DNA from 3 places in the Limnohabitans sp. TEGF005 genome. Region 1 is predicted to be linked to each of the others. Evidence: predicted binding sites of a transcription regulator. Region 1 holds the regulator's gene; each other region holds the start of a gene.

Region 1 (4,461 bases):
GTGGGCCGAAAAAGCCGACCGCGACAAGCCCATGCTGATTGAGGCGGATGCCATGCGCCACGACGAAAACAAACTGCTCACCCATTTCACAGGCAAGGTGGTTGCGTTCAAAGGCACCATGGTTTTGCGCGGCGATCGCATGGAAGTGCAACAAGACAAAAACGGCCAACAAGTGGCGCACGTTTGGGCCGCACCGAACGAACGCGTCTTTTTTCGGCAAAAACGCGAAGGCGTCGATGAATTCACCGAAGGTGAAGGCGAAATGGCCATCTACGACAGCCAGGCCGATGTCGTGACACTGAGTCAGCGGGCAGAAGTTCGAATTTTGCGCGGCACCGAGCTGGCCGACCAACTCAATGGTCAAAAAATCATTTTCAACAACACCACCGAAGTCATGACCGTGGACGGTCTGCCCAAAGGCACCCAAGCCACGGACCCGCGAGATCAACGCGTACGCGCCGTGCTGACGCCCAGAAAAACAAGCCCGGCGACCACGCCCCCCGCTCCGAAAACGGCCATCCCTGCCCTGCGGATCAGCCCCAATACAGGCGAAAGCAAAAAACAATGAGTGAGCCACTCGTGCCCAGCCGACTGGAAGCGCACCACCTGAAAAAGGCCTACGGCAGCCGCAAAGTGGTGCACGACGTGTCCGTGCAAGTAGACAAGGGCGAAGTGGTGGGCTTGCTCGGCCCCAACGGCGCAGGCAAAACCACCTCTTTTTACATGATCGTGGGCTTGGTGCGTGGTGATGGCGGCCAGATCATGATTGATGGGCAAGACGTCACGCGCATGCCCATTCACAAGCGCTCGCGCATGGGCCTGTCGTATCTGCCGCAAGAGGCCTCGATTTTTCGCAAACTGTCGGTGGCAGACAACGTGCGCGCCATTCTGGAGCTGCAAACCGACGCCCAGGGTCATGCACTCTCATCGGCTGACATTGAACAACGCCTGAGCGAGTTGCTGGCCGACCTGCGCGTCGACCACCTGCGCGATTCCCCTGCGGTCGCGCTGTCAGGGGGTGAACGCCGCCGCGTAGAGATTGCCCGCGCCTTGGCCACCAACCCGCGTTTTATCTTGCTGGACGAGCCTTTTGCTGGCATTGACCCGATCGCCGTGATCGAGATCCAGCGCATCATTGCCTTCCTCAAGCAGCGCGGCATTGGCGTGCTGATCACCGACCACAACGTGCGCGAGACCTTGGGCATTTGCGACCACGCCTACATCATCAGCGAAGGCCGCGTGCTGGCTGCAGGCACCCCCGACGAAATCGTGTCCAACGCCGAGGTGCGACGGGTGTACCTGGGCGAACACTTCCGGATGTGATGAACAAATCCAAGGTCCACGCCATGAAAGCACAGCCATGAAACCCGGTCTGTCGCTGCGCATGTCCCAGCACCTGGCGCTCACGCCCCAGTTGCAACAATCGATCCGCCTGCTGCAACTGTCCACGCTGGAGCTGTCGCAAGAGGTCGACCAGATGCTGGACGAAAACCCATTTCTTGAGCGCAGCGAAGAAGAAGCGGCCTCCGAGGCCTTTGGCCTGGACCAAACCGACACCCACGTCAGCCTGGGCGATCGGGTGAGCGAAAGCGCCAGCACATCCAGCAGCAGCGACGACAGCGCCAGCGAAAACAGCGACGAAGCCGTGACCGATGTGGCCGAAAGCTGGGACGGCGACGGCAGCGTGGACATGCGCCCTGACGACAGCGAATGGGGTGGCGATGCCGGACCGCGCCAGAACAATGGCGAAGAAACCGCTGACGCCATCGACCTGGCCCGCAGCAGCGGCTCGCTCACCGACTTTTTGCACCGCCAGGCCTTGTCGCTGCGCTTGTCCGAGATCGACCGTGCTGCCCTGCGCTTTTTGATCGAGTCGCTCAACGACGACGGCTACCTGACCGACACCCTGCCTGAATTGGCCGCCAGCTTGGCTGGCAGCGACGATTTTGAACAACTGGACGAGCTGGTGCACCGCTTCACCGTGGCGCTGGGTTTGCTGCAATCGCTCGAGCCCGTGGGTGTGGGCGCACGCGATCTGGCCGAGTGCATGCGCATCCAGATCAAGGCATGGCTCAAGGACGCGCCAGACGACGAGGTCGCCCAAGCCGCTCTGGCCGTCTGCGCTCAACCCATGGAAATGCTGGCCAAACGCGACTTCAAACGCCTGGCTGTGGCCTGCGGTCTGGACGAGGCCGTGGTCAAAGCCGCTATCCCGTTCATTGCCCGGCTGGAGCCCAAACCCGGCCGCCCGTTTGCGCAGGCCGAACAAAACATCATCATCCCCGACGTGCTGGTGGTGAACACCAGTAAAACGGCCACGCCCAAATTCCGCATCCAGCTCAACCCCGACGTGATGCCCAAGCTGCGCGTGCACGACATTTATGCCAACGCCTTGCGCGGCAGCAAGGGTTCATCGCATGCCGGTTTGCAGCAGCGCCTGCAAGAAGCGCGCTGGTTCATCAAAAACATCCAGCAGCGTTTTGACACCATCTTGCGCGTATCCACCGCCATCGTGGAGCGGCAAAAAAACTTCCTCACCCACGGCGAGCTGGCCATGCGCCCGCTGGTGCTGCGCGAGATCGCCGACGAGCTGGGCATGCACGAGTCCACCATCAGCCGCGTGACCACGGCCAAATACATGTCCACGCCGCAAGGCACGTTTGAGCTGAAGTATTTCTTTGGCTCGGGCTTGGGCACCGACAGTGGCAGCGCCGCATCGAGCACCGCCGTGCGGGCACTGATCAAGCAGTTTGTGGCGGCTGAAAAACCCGCCAAACCCCTGTCGGACAACCAAATTTCAGAAATGCTGAAAGAGCAAGGCATCGACTGCGCACGCCGCACGGTGGCCAAATACCGCGAAGCCCTGAAGATCGCGCCTGCGAACCTGCGCAAAACCCTTTGAGAGTATTCGAGTGAATTCATTGAACCTGTTCATGCCTTGCGCCGCTGGCGTCGAGGGCTTTTTGGCCGACGAGGTGCACGCCATCACGGGCCTGACCGGCAACGACCTGATGACCGGACGCGGCGGCGTGATGGCCCGCGCCTCTTGGCGCGACGCGATGCGCATCAACCTGCACAGCCGCTTGACCCAGCGCGTGCTGGTGCAGCTGTCCGTCACCGACTACCGCAACGAAAACGACCTGTACCAAGCCGCCAGCGAAGTGGCCTGGGAAATTTGGTTCACGCCCAAGCAGACGTTCAAGATCGACATCACGGCGCAGCACAGCCCGCTGACCAGCCTGAACTTTGCCGCCCTCAAAATCAAAGACGCGGTGGCCGACCGCTTTCGCGCCAAGCGCGGCGAGCGCCCGAACGTGGACACCACCTGGCCCGATGTGCGCATTTATGCCCACGTCACACCCGAAACCCTCACGCTCTACATCGACACCTCGGGCGAACCGCTGTTCAAGCGCGGCTGGCGCACCGACAAGGGCGACGCGCCCCTGAAGGAAACCTTGGCGGCCGCCATGATCGCGGCCAGCGGCTGGGATGCGACAGTGCCTTTGTACGACCCCTGCTGCGGCAGCGGCACCATCCCGATTGAGGCGGCGCAAATCGCCTGTGGCATCGCCCCTGGCTTGCAACGCCGCTTTGGCTTTGAAAAGCTGTTGCCTTTCCAAAACCATGTCTGGCAAGGCTTGATCGAAGAAGCCCGCGACCACGAGCACGAACCCACCGCGCCCATTTTTGGCAGCGATGTGGCTTTCCGAATGGTCGACTTTGCCGAGCGCAACGCCGAACGCGCAGGCGTGTCGGGCGTGATCGAGTTCCGAGGCGGCGATGCCCTGCAACGCATGCCGCCCAGCGAGACCCCCGGCGTCATGCTGCTCAACCCGCCCTATGGCGAGCGCATTGCCGCTGCCGGTGTCGCCGGTCGTGGGCGTGACAGCTTCCAGCCCGGTGCCTTGGCCGATGCGCGTTCAAGTACCCGCGCAGCCGACCAAAGCCACCACCGCGAAACCGCGCAAACCAATGATGGCGACGACAGCGTCGACTTCTTTGCCCAACTGGCCAGCCACTGGAAGAAAAACTACAGCGGCTGGAGCGCTTGGATGCTCACACCCGACCTGAAGCTGCCCAGCAAAATGCGCCTGAAAGAATCGCGCCGCGTGCCCATGTGGAACGGCCCCATCGAATGCCGCTTGTTCCGCTTTGACATGATCAAAGGCAGCTTGAAGCGCACGCCAAGCGACAGCAGCAACAACCCAACAGTCACCTCAGGCCCCGACACATCGGGAACGTCTGCACCATGAGTTGGGAGCGGGGCGTTGAGGTGAACCTTGAGGTGGGCGCAATTCTGAGTGAAGGTCCGGGCGCAGATGGGGTTCAAACCCCGGCACGCCGCGTGCTGGACACCAACATCCTGCTCGACCTGTGGGTGTTTGACGAACCCAAGGCCGAAGCGCTGCGCGTGAGCGTCGAGACAGGCCGCACACACTGGCTGGCCACCGCCGCCATGCG
Region 2 (4,461 bases), 440 kb from region 1:
AGGCGGCCACCGTGTCTTCGACAAAGCCCGACTCGTTGAGCGTGTCGGTGTGGATGGCCACTTGCGTGTCGGTGGCTTCGGCCACGCTCAGGCAGTTGTCAATCGCTGCGGGCGTGGTGCCCCAGTCTTCGTGCAGCTTCAGGCCAATGGCGCCCGCATTGATTTGTTCGTGCAGCGCCGCAGGCAAAGTGGCATTGCCTTTGCCCAAAAAACCCAGGTTCATCGGAAAGGCGTCAGCCGCCTGCATCATGCGTTCGATGTTGAAAGGGCCGGGCGTGCAGGTGGTGGCAAAGGTGCCGGTGGCCGGGCCCGTGCCGCCGCCCAGCATGGTGGTCACGCCGCTGGCCAGCGCTTCGTCTATTTGCTGGGGCGCTATGAAGTGGATGTGGCTGTCGATGCCGCCTGCCGTCACGATCAGGCCTTCGCAGCTGATGATCTCGGTGCCAGGGCCAATGACGATGTCCACGCCCGGTTGGGTGTCTGGGTTGCCCGCCTTGCCAATGGCGGCGATGCGGTTGCCCTTGAGGCCAATATCGGCTTTGACGATGCCCCAATGGTCGACGATGAGCGCATTGGTCAGCACGCAATCCATCGCGCCCTCGGCATTGGTGCGTTGCGATTGCGACATGCCATCGCGGATCGTCTTGCCGCCACCAAATTTCACCTCTTCGCCGTAGCCACCTGCCAGCAAGGTGAAGTCTTTTTCGACCTCGATGAGCAAGGCCGTATCGGCCAGGCGAACCCGGTCGCCCTCGGTGGGGCCGAACATTTCGGCGTAAGCGCGTTTGTCGATGTGGGCCATGTCAGTTGCCTTTCGCATGCGTGGTGTCGAGTGCACCGTTGGTCAGGCCTCTGAAGCCGTACACCACGCGGTCACCGGCGTAGTCCACCAGCTCCACGGTGCGTTGTTGGCCCGGCTCAAAGCGCACGGCGGTGCCCGATGTGATGTTCAGGCGCATGCCTTGTGCGGCGGTGCGGTCGAATTTCAAGCCTGCATTGGTTTCGGCAAAGTGGTAGTGCGAGCCCACTTGAATCGGACGGTCGCTGGCGTTTTGCACCACCAGCGTGCAGGTGCGGCGGCCCACGTTCAGCGCATGCTGACCGGGGTCAATCAAAAGTTCTCCAGGCGTCATGTCGGGCTCACTTTTTGCCGAAGTAAAACGCCACCGCCACCAAGGCGGCAGCGACCACAAAACCGAGTGCATCGGTGGCGTGCCAATGGGTGCTGCCCAGGCCATGGCCCTCGTGAGCCCAAGCGGTGTTGCCCAGGTTGGACAGTGCGAGGCCAAGTGTCAAAGTGAATTTTTTCATGTGTGATTCCTGGGGTTCAAACAATGGGTTGGTGCACGGTCACCAATTTGGTGCCGTCTGGAAAAGTGGCTTCGACTTGGATGTCGGGGATCATTTCGGCGATGCCGTCCATCACGTCTGCCCGCGTCAAAACGCTACGGCCTTCGCTCATGAGTTGCGCCACAGTCTTGCCGTCCCGTGCGCCTTCCATGACGGCGGCACTGATCAGCGCAATGGCTTCGGGGTAGTTCAGTTTGAGGCCGCGTGCTTTGCGGCGCTCGGCCAAAAGGCCTGCTGTGAAGATCAGCAGCTTGTCTTTTTCGCGAGGGGTGAGTTCCATTTTGGTGCGCTCTGGTTGAATTGGTGCATTGGATGATTTCAATGTAGCAAAGAGCGTGCCCCTTTATAGGGAGCCACTCAATTCCTAGGGAAACGGCAGTCCTGTTGGCGGGCGTCAGGGCATTTGCGTGGGTTGGCACGGTGATTGCAAGAGCAGGTTCAGCGTTGCAAGTCTCCGCGTGTTTGAAAACCTACTTTCCTGATTGGAGTGATCTCATGATGAACCGTCGTGGCAATCTCAAAGCCCTCGCAACTGCCGCAGCCTTGGTGGCGGGCAGTTTGACTTTCTCGGTCCAGGCACTGGCCGCTGACACCATCAAGGTGGGCGTGTTGCACAGCTTGTCGGGCACCATGGCCATTTCTGAAACCGTGTTGAAAGACACCGTGCTCATGGCCATCGACGAGATCAACGCCAAGGGCGGTGTGCTCGGCAAAAAGCTTGAGCCTGTGATTGTTGACCCCGCTTCCAACTGGCCTTTGTTTGCTGAAAAAACCAAGCAGTTGCTCGGTCAAGACAAGGTCTCGGTGATCTTCGGCTGCTGGACTTCGGTGTCGCGCAAGTCGGTGCTGCCGGTGGTGGAAGAAATGAACGGCTTGCTGTTTTACCCCGTGCAGTACGAAGGTGAAGAGCTGTCGAAAAACGTGTTCTACACCGGTGCTGCGCCCAACCAGCAAGCCATTCCTGCAGTCGACTACCTGATGAGCAAAGAAGGCGGCGCAGCCAAGCGCTGGGTCTTGCTGGGCACCGACTATGTGTACCCCCGCACCACCAACAAAATCTTGCGCGCGTACCTCAAGTCCAAAGGCGTGGCTGACAAAGACATCGACGAAAAATACACCCCGTTTGGCCACAGCGATTACCAAACCATCGTGGCCGATGTGAAGAAATTCTCAGCCGGTGGCAAGACCGCCGTGGTCTCCACCATCAACGGTGACTCCAACGTGCCTTTCTACAAAGAGCTGGGCAATGCGGGCCTGAAAGCCAAAGACGTGCCGGTGGTCGCTTTCTCGGTGGGTGAAGAAGAGCTGCGCGGCGTGGACACCAAGCCTTTGGTCGGTCACCTGGCGGCATGGAACTATTTCATGTCCATCAAGAACCCGGCCAACGACGAGTTCACCAAAAAGTGGGCGGCTTATGCCAAGGCCAAAAACATCGCCGGTCACAAAGACAAGCCATTGACGAACGACCCGATGGAGGCGACTTACATCGGCATCAACATGTGGAAGCAAGCGGTTGAAAAAGCCAAGTCGACTGACACCGACAAAGTGATCGCAGCCATGGCGGGTCAGACCTTCAAAGCGCCCAGCGGCATCACCAGCAAGATGGACGAGAAAAACCACCACCTGCACAAGTCGGTGTTCATCGGCGAGATCAAGGCCGACGGTCAGTTCAACGTGGTGTGGAAGACACCTGGCCCGGTCAAAGCCAAGCCATGGAGCCCTTACATCCCCGGCAACGACGTCAAGCCTGACGAACCTGCCAAGAAGTGATGGGTTTGAAGGTCATTCCCGCGCAGGCGGGAATCCATGACAGTCAACGAGATGGATCCCCGCATTCGCGGGGATGACACGACACTTGTCATTCATGAGTTTGATGAACAAACTGTCATTCCCGCGCACGCGGGAATCCATTTCATGCCCAAGATTGCCTTGGCGAGCAGCTGCTGAACATGAGATGAGAAAAATGAAAAGATGGATTGTGAAAGGCGCGTTGATCGCCAGCGCGGTGTGGGGCCTGTCGGCCGCGCAAGCCCTGACGATGGACGAAGCCCTTGCCATGGCGACCGGAGAGAGCGATGCCCGCGTAGAAGCTTTGGCACAAGCGGTGGCGCAAGGCGATGACAAAACCGCCGCGTATTTGCAGGCGCTGGCCGACGATGTGGTCAAGATCGCCAAAGACCAGGTGCTGGTCGTGCGCGATGGCCAGGGCACAGATCCTGTGACAGGCCAGTCTGTCACCGTGCCCGCAGACGCCGAAGATGTGATGTTGAACAACCGCCTGCGTGGCGAGATCGACACAGCGCTGGCTGCCCTCAAGTTGTTCAGCGCCGATGTCAAGGTGCGCCGTCTGGCGGCCTTATCACTGCTCAAAGAGCCTGATGCCAGTCGCAAGCCTTTGCTGGAAAAAGCGCTGGCGGCTGAAAAAGATGCCACTGTGCAAAGCCTGGTGCGCCAGGCCCGTGCGGCTGCGCTGCTCAACAGCGATGCACCGAACGACCGTTTGCTGGCCGCTCGTGAGCTGGCCGACAGCAAACAGCCAGAGACCTTGTTGTTGCTCAACCAGCGCCTGGCTGATGAGCAAGAGCCTTCGGTCAAGAAACAAATTCAGACTTCGTTGGCCGCTGTGCAAGAAAGTTTGCGCTGGGGCGAGCGCTTGGGCGCGCTTTTCACGGGTGCCAGCCTGGGCTCGATCTTGTTGCTGGTGGCACTGGGGCTGGCCATCACGTATGGCCTGATGGGCGTGATCAACATGGCGCATGGCGAGCTGATGATGATTGGTGCCTACGCCACCTATGTGGTGCAAGCCTTGTTTCGGGATTACCTGCCCGCCGCGTTTGACGCTTACTTGGCGGTCGCTATTCCGGTGGCGTTCATCACCTCGGCCTTGGTGGGGGCGGTGATGGAGCGCACCGTGCTCAAGCATTTGTACGGCCGCCCTTTGGAAACTTTGCTGGCCACCTGGGGCATCAGCCTGGTGCTGATGCAAGGCGTGCGCAGCTTGTTTGGTGCGCAAAACGTGGGCGTCGAAAACCCTTCTTGGATGAGCGGCTCGCTGCAGTTGCTGCCCAACCTGCAATTGCCTTGGAACCGTGTGTTGATCATTGTGTTTGC
Region 3 (4,461 bases), 1.5 Mb from region 1:
GCCCCCACCAGGGCCGCAGCCAAAGGCTGCGGGTCCAAAAAGCAGTCGGGCAGGTAGGTGTCGTAAAGGGTGCGCCGGGACATGCCCAAGGCGTCTTCAAGAGCCGCATTGACAAAGCGCACACGACCTTGGCCCTGCAACACGGCCACGGGAGTGGCCAACAAATCAAAGGCCTGAAATCGGAGAACTGACGTGGTCATGGCTTCAAGGTTTTCATGGCCAGTGGGCGATGTGCCAACTCGCGTTGCAAACTGTCGATATCGCGCTGTGCCCGGTCAATGGCGGCTTTGAGCGCGGTCACGCGGTCCTGGTATTTGTGGGGCGCGGCCTGTTCGCTTGCCCATTTGACTGGCGCGCCCTGCTTGTACTCTTGCACCAAACCTTGGTGCTGTTTCTGCACCCGCTGCAGCTCTTGATCCAGAATGGTGCGCGCCTGAACATCGCGCTCACCTTGCAGGGCGGTTACAGGCCGAGCAGGCTCTGTTTTGGTGCGCAGTTCGTACACCCCAGGCGCATCGGCCATCACACTGGTGCGTGCGGATGAAGGGCGCAAACCCGAAATGACCGTGACGGCCTGTTCGGTCAAACGCTCACACTGCGTCATGTCGCGTGGGGCATTGGTGTATTCGGTGCCACAGCGCTCAATGACCGCCTGATGCTTCATCTTGCGACTCCGATGTGGGCTGATTTTTGCAAAATTCGAATGGCACTGAACCAGAAAAAAAGGACGGCCAAAGCCGTCCTTTTGGTATTGCACTGGAATGTGCAATGTCATGCCTCTTACAGCGAGTAGTACATGTCGTATTCGACAGGCGACACTTCAACGCGGCTGCGGTTGACTTCTTGCATCTTCAATTCGATGTAAGCGTCGATCCACGAGTCGGTGAACACGCCACCCTTGGTCAAGAAAGTGCGGTCTGCATTGAGCGCGTCCAGTGCCTGGTCGAGGCTGGAGCACACAGTGGGGACCAACTTGTCTTCTTCTGGAGGCAAGTGGTACAGGTCTTTGGTCGCTGCTTCGCCGGGGTGGATCTTGTTTTCGATACCGTCCAAGCCAGCCATCAACAAGGCTGCGAAGCCGAGGTAAGGGTTGCACAATGGATCGGGGAAGCGGGCTTCCACGCGACGGCCCTTGTCGCTGGCGACGTTGGGGATACGGATCGAAGCCGAGCGGTTCTTGGCCGAGTAGGCCAATTTCACAGGGGCTTCGTAGTGTGGAACCAAACGCTTGTAGCTGTTGGTGCCAGGGTTAGTGATCGCGTTCAGGGCGCGAGCGTGCTTGATGATGCCGCCGATGTAGTACAGGGCGAATTCAGACAAGCCAGCGTAGCCATTGCCTGCGAACAGGTTCTTGCCGTCTTTCCAGATGGACTGGTGAACGTGCATGCCGGAACCGTTGTCGCCAGCGTAAGGCTTGGGCATGAAGGTGGCGGTTTTGCCGTAGGCGTTGGCCACGTTGTGGATCACGTACTTTTGCAGCAATGTCCAGTCGGCGCGCTCCACCAGTGTGGAGAAACGGGTACCGATTTCGCACTGACCTGCGCCAGCCACTTCGTGGTGGTGAACTTCGACCGGGATGCCCACGGATTCGAGGATCAAGGACATCTCGCTGCGCATGTCGTGCGTGCTGTCAACGGGAGGCACTGGGAAGTAGCCACCTTTGACGCGGTTACGGTGACCGCTGTTGCCGTTGTCCATCTTGGTGCCGCTGTTCCATGGGGCTTCGGCTTCGTCGATGGCGTAGAAGGTGTTGTTCGGCTCGGTGCTCCAGCGCACGTCGTCAAACAAGAAGAATTCTGGCTCGGGACCAAAGTAGGCGGTGTCGCCCAGGCCCGATTGCTTGAGGTAAGTCTCGGCACGCTTGGCAATGGAACGTGGGTCACGCTCATAGGCCTTGCCGTCTGTGGGCTCGATCACGTCGCAGATCAGGACCAAAGTGACTTCTTCGAAGAAGGGGTCAATGATGGCGCTGTTGGCATCGGGGATCAACAACATGTCCGAAGCTTCGATGCCTTTCCAGCCAGCGATCGAAGAGCCGTCAAAGGCTTGGCCTTCTTCGAACTTGCTTTCGTCAAACTGCGACACGGGTGCAGTGATGTGCTGCCACTTACCACGGGTATCGGTGAAACGGAAGTCAACGAACTTGACTTCGTTCTCTTTCACCATCTTCATCACGTCTGCGACGGTCTTGGCCATCAAATTCTCCTGAATGGAAAGGGGGTTAAAAAGCTGTCGTACAGGTCTTGCAGTTTCTATGCCAACTTGGCTCAGCGGACCACACCCGAACAGTCCAAGATTGTGCCTTGACCCAAGCCGCTTGCGCATCTGCCCGCTGTAAAAAAAGTACCCCAACCGGGTTTTGCGATCCAACATGGGCCCTTGCAGCACGGGTTTTCAGGGAACACCCAGTGCCAACGTCTCCAGAGCCCTCGTCAATTTGCACTAAAATTGTGCAAAACCGCACTATTTTGGTGAATTTTAAATCAACGCACCAATTCAGGGCCATATTTCAGCTGGAACGCATTCAGCCCCAGTCGCAAGTCTGCGTAGGCCGCGTCGGCACGGCCGGGCTCTCCCTTGACCCCCAATTCGATGTGGCGGCCCCACTGCGGGTGATCCACACTGGGCAAGCTGAACACCTTGACGCCGGGGTGCGCGGCTTCGATGGCTTCCATCAGCGGGGTCAGCGTGGCCTCCATGGCGCCCAAAATGACCACCGATTTTTCAACGTAGGCGTTCTGACAAAAGTGGGCGCTGTATTGGGTGTCCAGCACCGACTCGATCATGGGCCAGGCCATGACCGGGAAACCGGGCACAAAATGCACCGCACCGCCACCCGCGCCCTGGCAACTGAAGCCGGGAATCTTGTTGTAAGGATTGCGGATGATGGTCGCGCCCTCAGGGAACACGCCCATGTTGAGCCGGTGGATGTTGTCAGGGCGATCTGGCTCGTAGGCCGTGCCCTGCTCTTTGGCTGTGTCTTGCATGCGCTCTTGAATCAGCAGCTTGGCTTGCGGGTGCAAGGCCAAAGGCACCCCGAGGGCCCGTGCGGCGCATTGCCGGGTGTGGTCGTCAGGCGTGGCGCCAATGCCGCCGCAACTGAACACCACATCGGCCGAAGCCAAGGCCCGCTGCAGTGTGGCGGTGATGCGCTCGGGCGAATCGCCCACATAGTCGGCCCAACTCAGCGTCAGCCCTCGGGCCGACATGAGCTCAATGACTTTGGGCATGTGCTTGTCCTGGCGTTTGCCGGACATGATTTCGTCGCCAATGATGATCAGGCCAAAGGTGGGGGTCGTGCTGGTCATGGGGAGTTGGAGTTGGCTCAAAGGGTTCTAAGAATTCAAAGGCTGGGTCGGGGTACGACATCGGTCACACCGTCCGGCGTGTCGCCCGCGTCTTCGCCCAATCGGGCGGCAACATGGGGCGAAGGGGGCACGGCGGGCAAAACCTCATCGACTGCGGCGTGCTGAGGTTCATCACGCAGCGCGGACAAAGTAGCCAAGGCAAAGTGGGCAAACCACAGCGAGGAAAAGGCAAACACCAAGGTGTAGATCCAGATGGCCACAGGCACCAAAATCACAAACGCTGCGGCAAACAAAGCACCCGAGGCCCACACCAAACTGGGTGCTGCACCCATGAGGCCCGTGACCACACCCATGCCCAGCAGGCTCATGCGGTGGCGTGCCATCAGGGTGTGGCGCTCGTCGGCACTGGCAAATTCGGCCAACACCTCAAAGGCCATGACGCGGTAGGTCAGCCAACCCCAAATCAGTGCGGGCAAAAGCATGGCCAGCGGCGGCACCAGCCACATGGGCAAGGTCAACAACAAAGCACCCAAGGCCAGCAGCAAAGACAAAAAAGTCCACCACAAACTGAACAGCCAACTGCCGCCCTGTTTGCGCTGCAGGCCCGCAAAGCGCCGATCGGCCACCAAACGCGTGAGCGATGGCGTCATCAAAAAAGACACCGCCAGCAAGCACGCGACAACAACAAGGGGCGTGACTGAAAAAATCACCAACAACGGGGCCACCACGGTTTTCAGGTCGGGCAAGCCAATGCCCTCCAGCCAACGCCACACCACCGCCAACCAACTGGACGCATCCAGCCAGGCCCGCACCCAAGTCACGGCGATGTCCCAGTACCAATAACCCAGCAACCAGGACAGGGCCACGATCAACACCAGCGGCAAAACCGACAAGCCGATCACCCGGGGGTAGAGGCAATACATCGCAGCACGCCAAAAAGAATCGATCAACAGTTTCATGGCTCAAAGCTTAACAGTTGAACCGGGCTTGGCAGCCAGCCCCGAAGCTCAGGCCCGACCCAGCAGCCGCAGCAAGCCTTGCCGCTGCTGAGCCCAAAAGCCGCTCCCGTAGTCGCGCCCCTGCTCCACCTGGTCGCGCACGCCGGTGGGGTCATACCGCAGCTGAAAATCTGCGGTGCCAAAAAGCATGTCCC

The links. Region 1 encodes sigma-54, which starts transcription at its own class of promoters, with help from an activator protein. Its sites were predicted from a motif close to TGGCANGNAANCTGCTTT; they were not measured.
Region 2: ureA (urease subunit gamma) is a predicted target of sigma-54. The motif match lies at 1,674-1,691, and genes of this name have one in related genera.
Region 3: glnA (type I glutamate--ammonia ligase) is a predicted target of sigma-54. The motif match lies at 2,243-2,260, and genes of this name have one in related genera.

Annotation. Positions count from the first base shown of each region.
Region 1 covers NZ_AP029226.1:197,864-202,324, reverse strand. Annotated here, with positions in the region: gene lptA (lipopolysaccharide transport periplasmic protein LptA) at 1-568, shown strand, start outside; gene lptB (LPS export ABC transporter ATP-binding protein) at 565-1,323, shown strand; gene ACZ5RG_RS00895 (RNA polymerase factor sigma-54) at 1,361-2,902, shown strand; gene ACZ5RG_RS00890 (THUMP domain-containing class I SAM-dependent RNA methyltransferase) at 2,913-4,253, shown strand; gene ACZ5RG_RS00885 (PIN domain-containing protein) at 4,346-4,461, shown strand, end outside.
Region 2 covers NZ_AP029226.1:636,309-640,769, forward strand. Annotated here, with positions in the region: gene ureC (urease subunit alpha) at 1-802, opposite strand, end outside; gene ACZ5RG_RS03050 (urease subunit beta) at 804-1,133, opposite strand; gene ACZ5RG_RS03055 (hypothetical protein) at 1,141-1,311, opposite strand; gene ureA (urease subunit gamma) at 1,328-1,630, opposite strand; gene urtA (urea ABC transporter substrate-binding protein) at 1,849-3,120, shown strand; gene urtB (urea ABC transporter permease subunit UrtB) at 3,314-4,461, shown strand, end outside.
Region 3 covers NZ_AP029226.1:1,656,079-1,660,539, forward strand. Annotated here, with positions in the region: gene glnL (nitrogen regulation protein NR(II)) at 1-200, opposite strand, end outside; gene ACZ5RG_RS07990 (hypothetical protein) at 197-664, opposite strand; gene glnA (type I glutamate--ammonia ligase) at 781-2,196, opposite strand; gene ACZ5RG_RS08000 (competence/damage-inducible protein A) at 2,484-3,308, opposite strand; gene ACZ5RG_RS08005 (EI24 domain-containing protein) at 3,344-4,267, opposite strand; gene ACZ5RG_RS08010 (sterol desaturase family protein) at 4,316-4,461, opposite strand, start outside.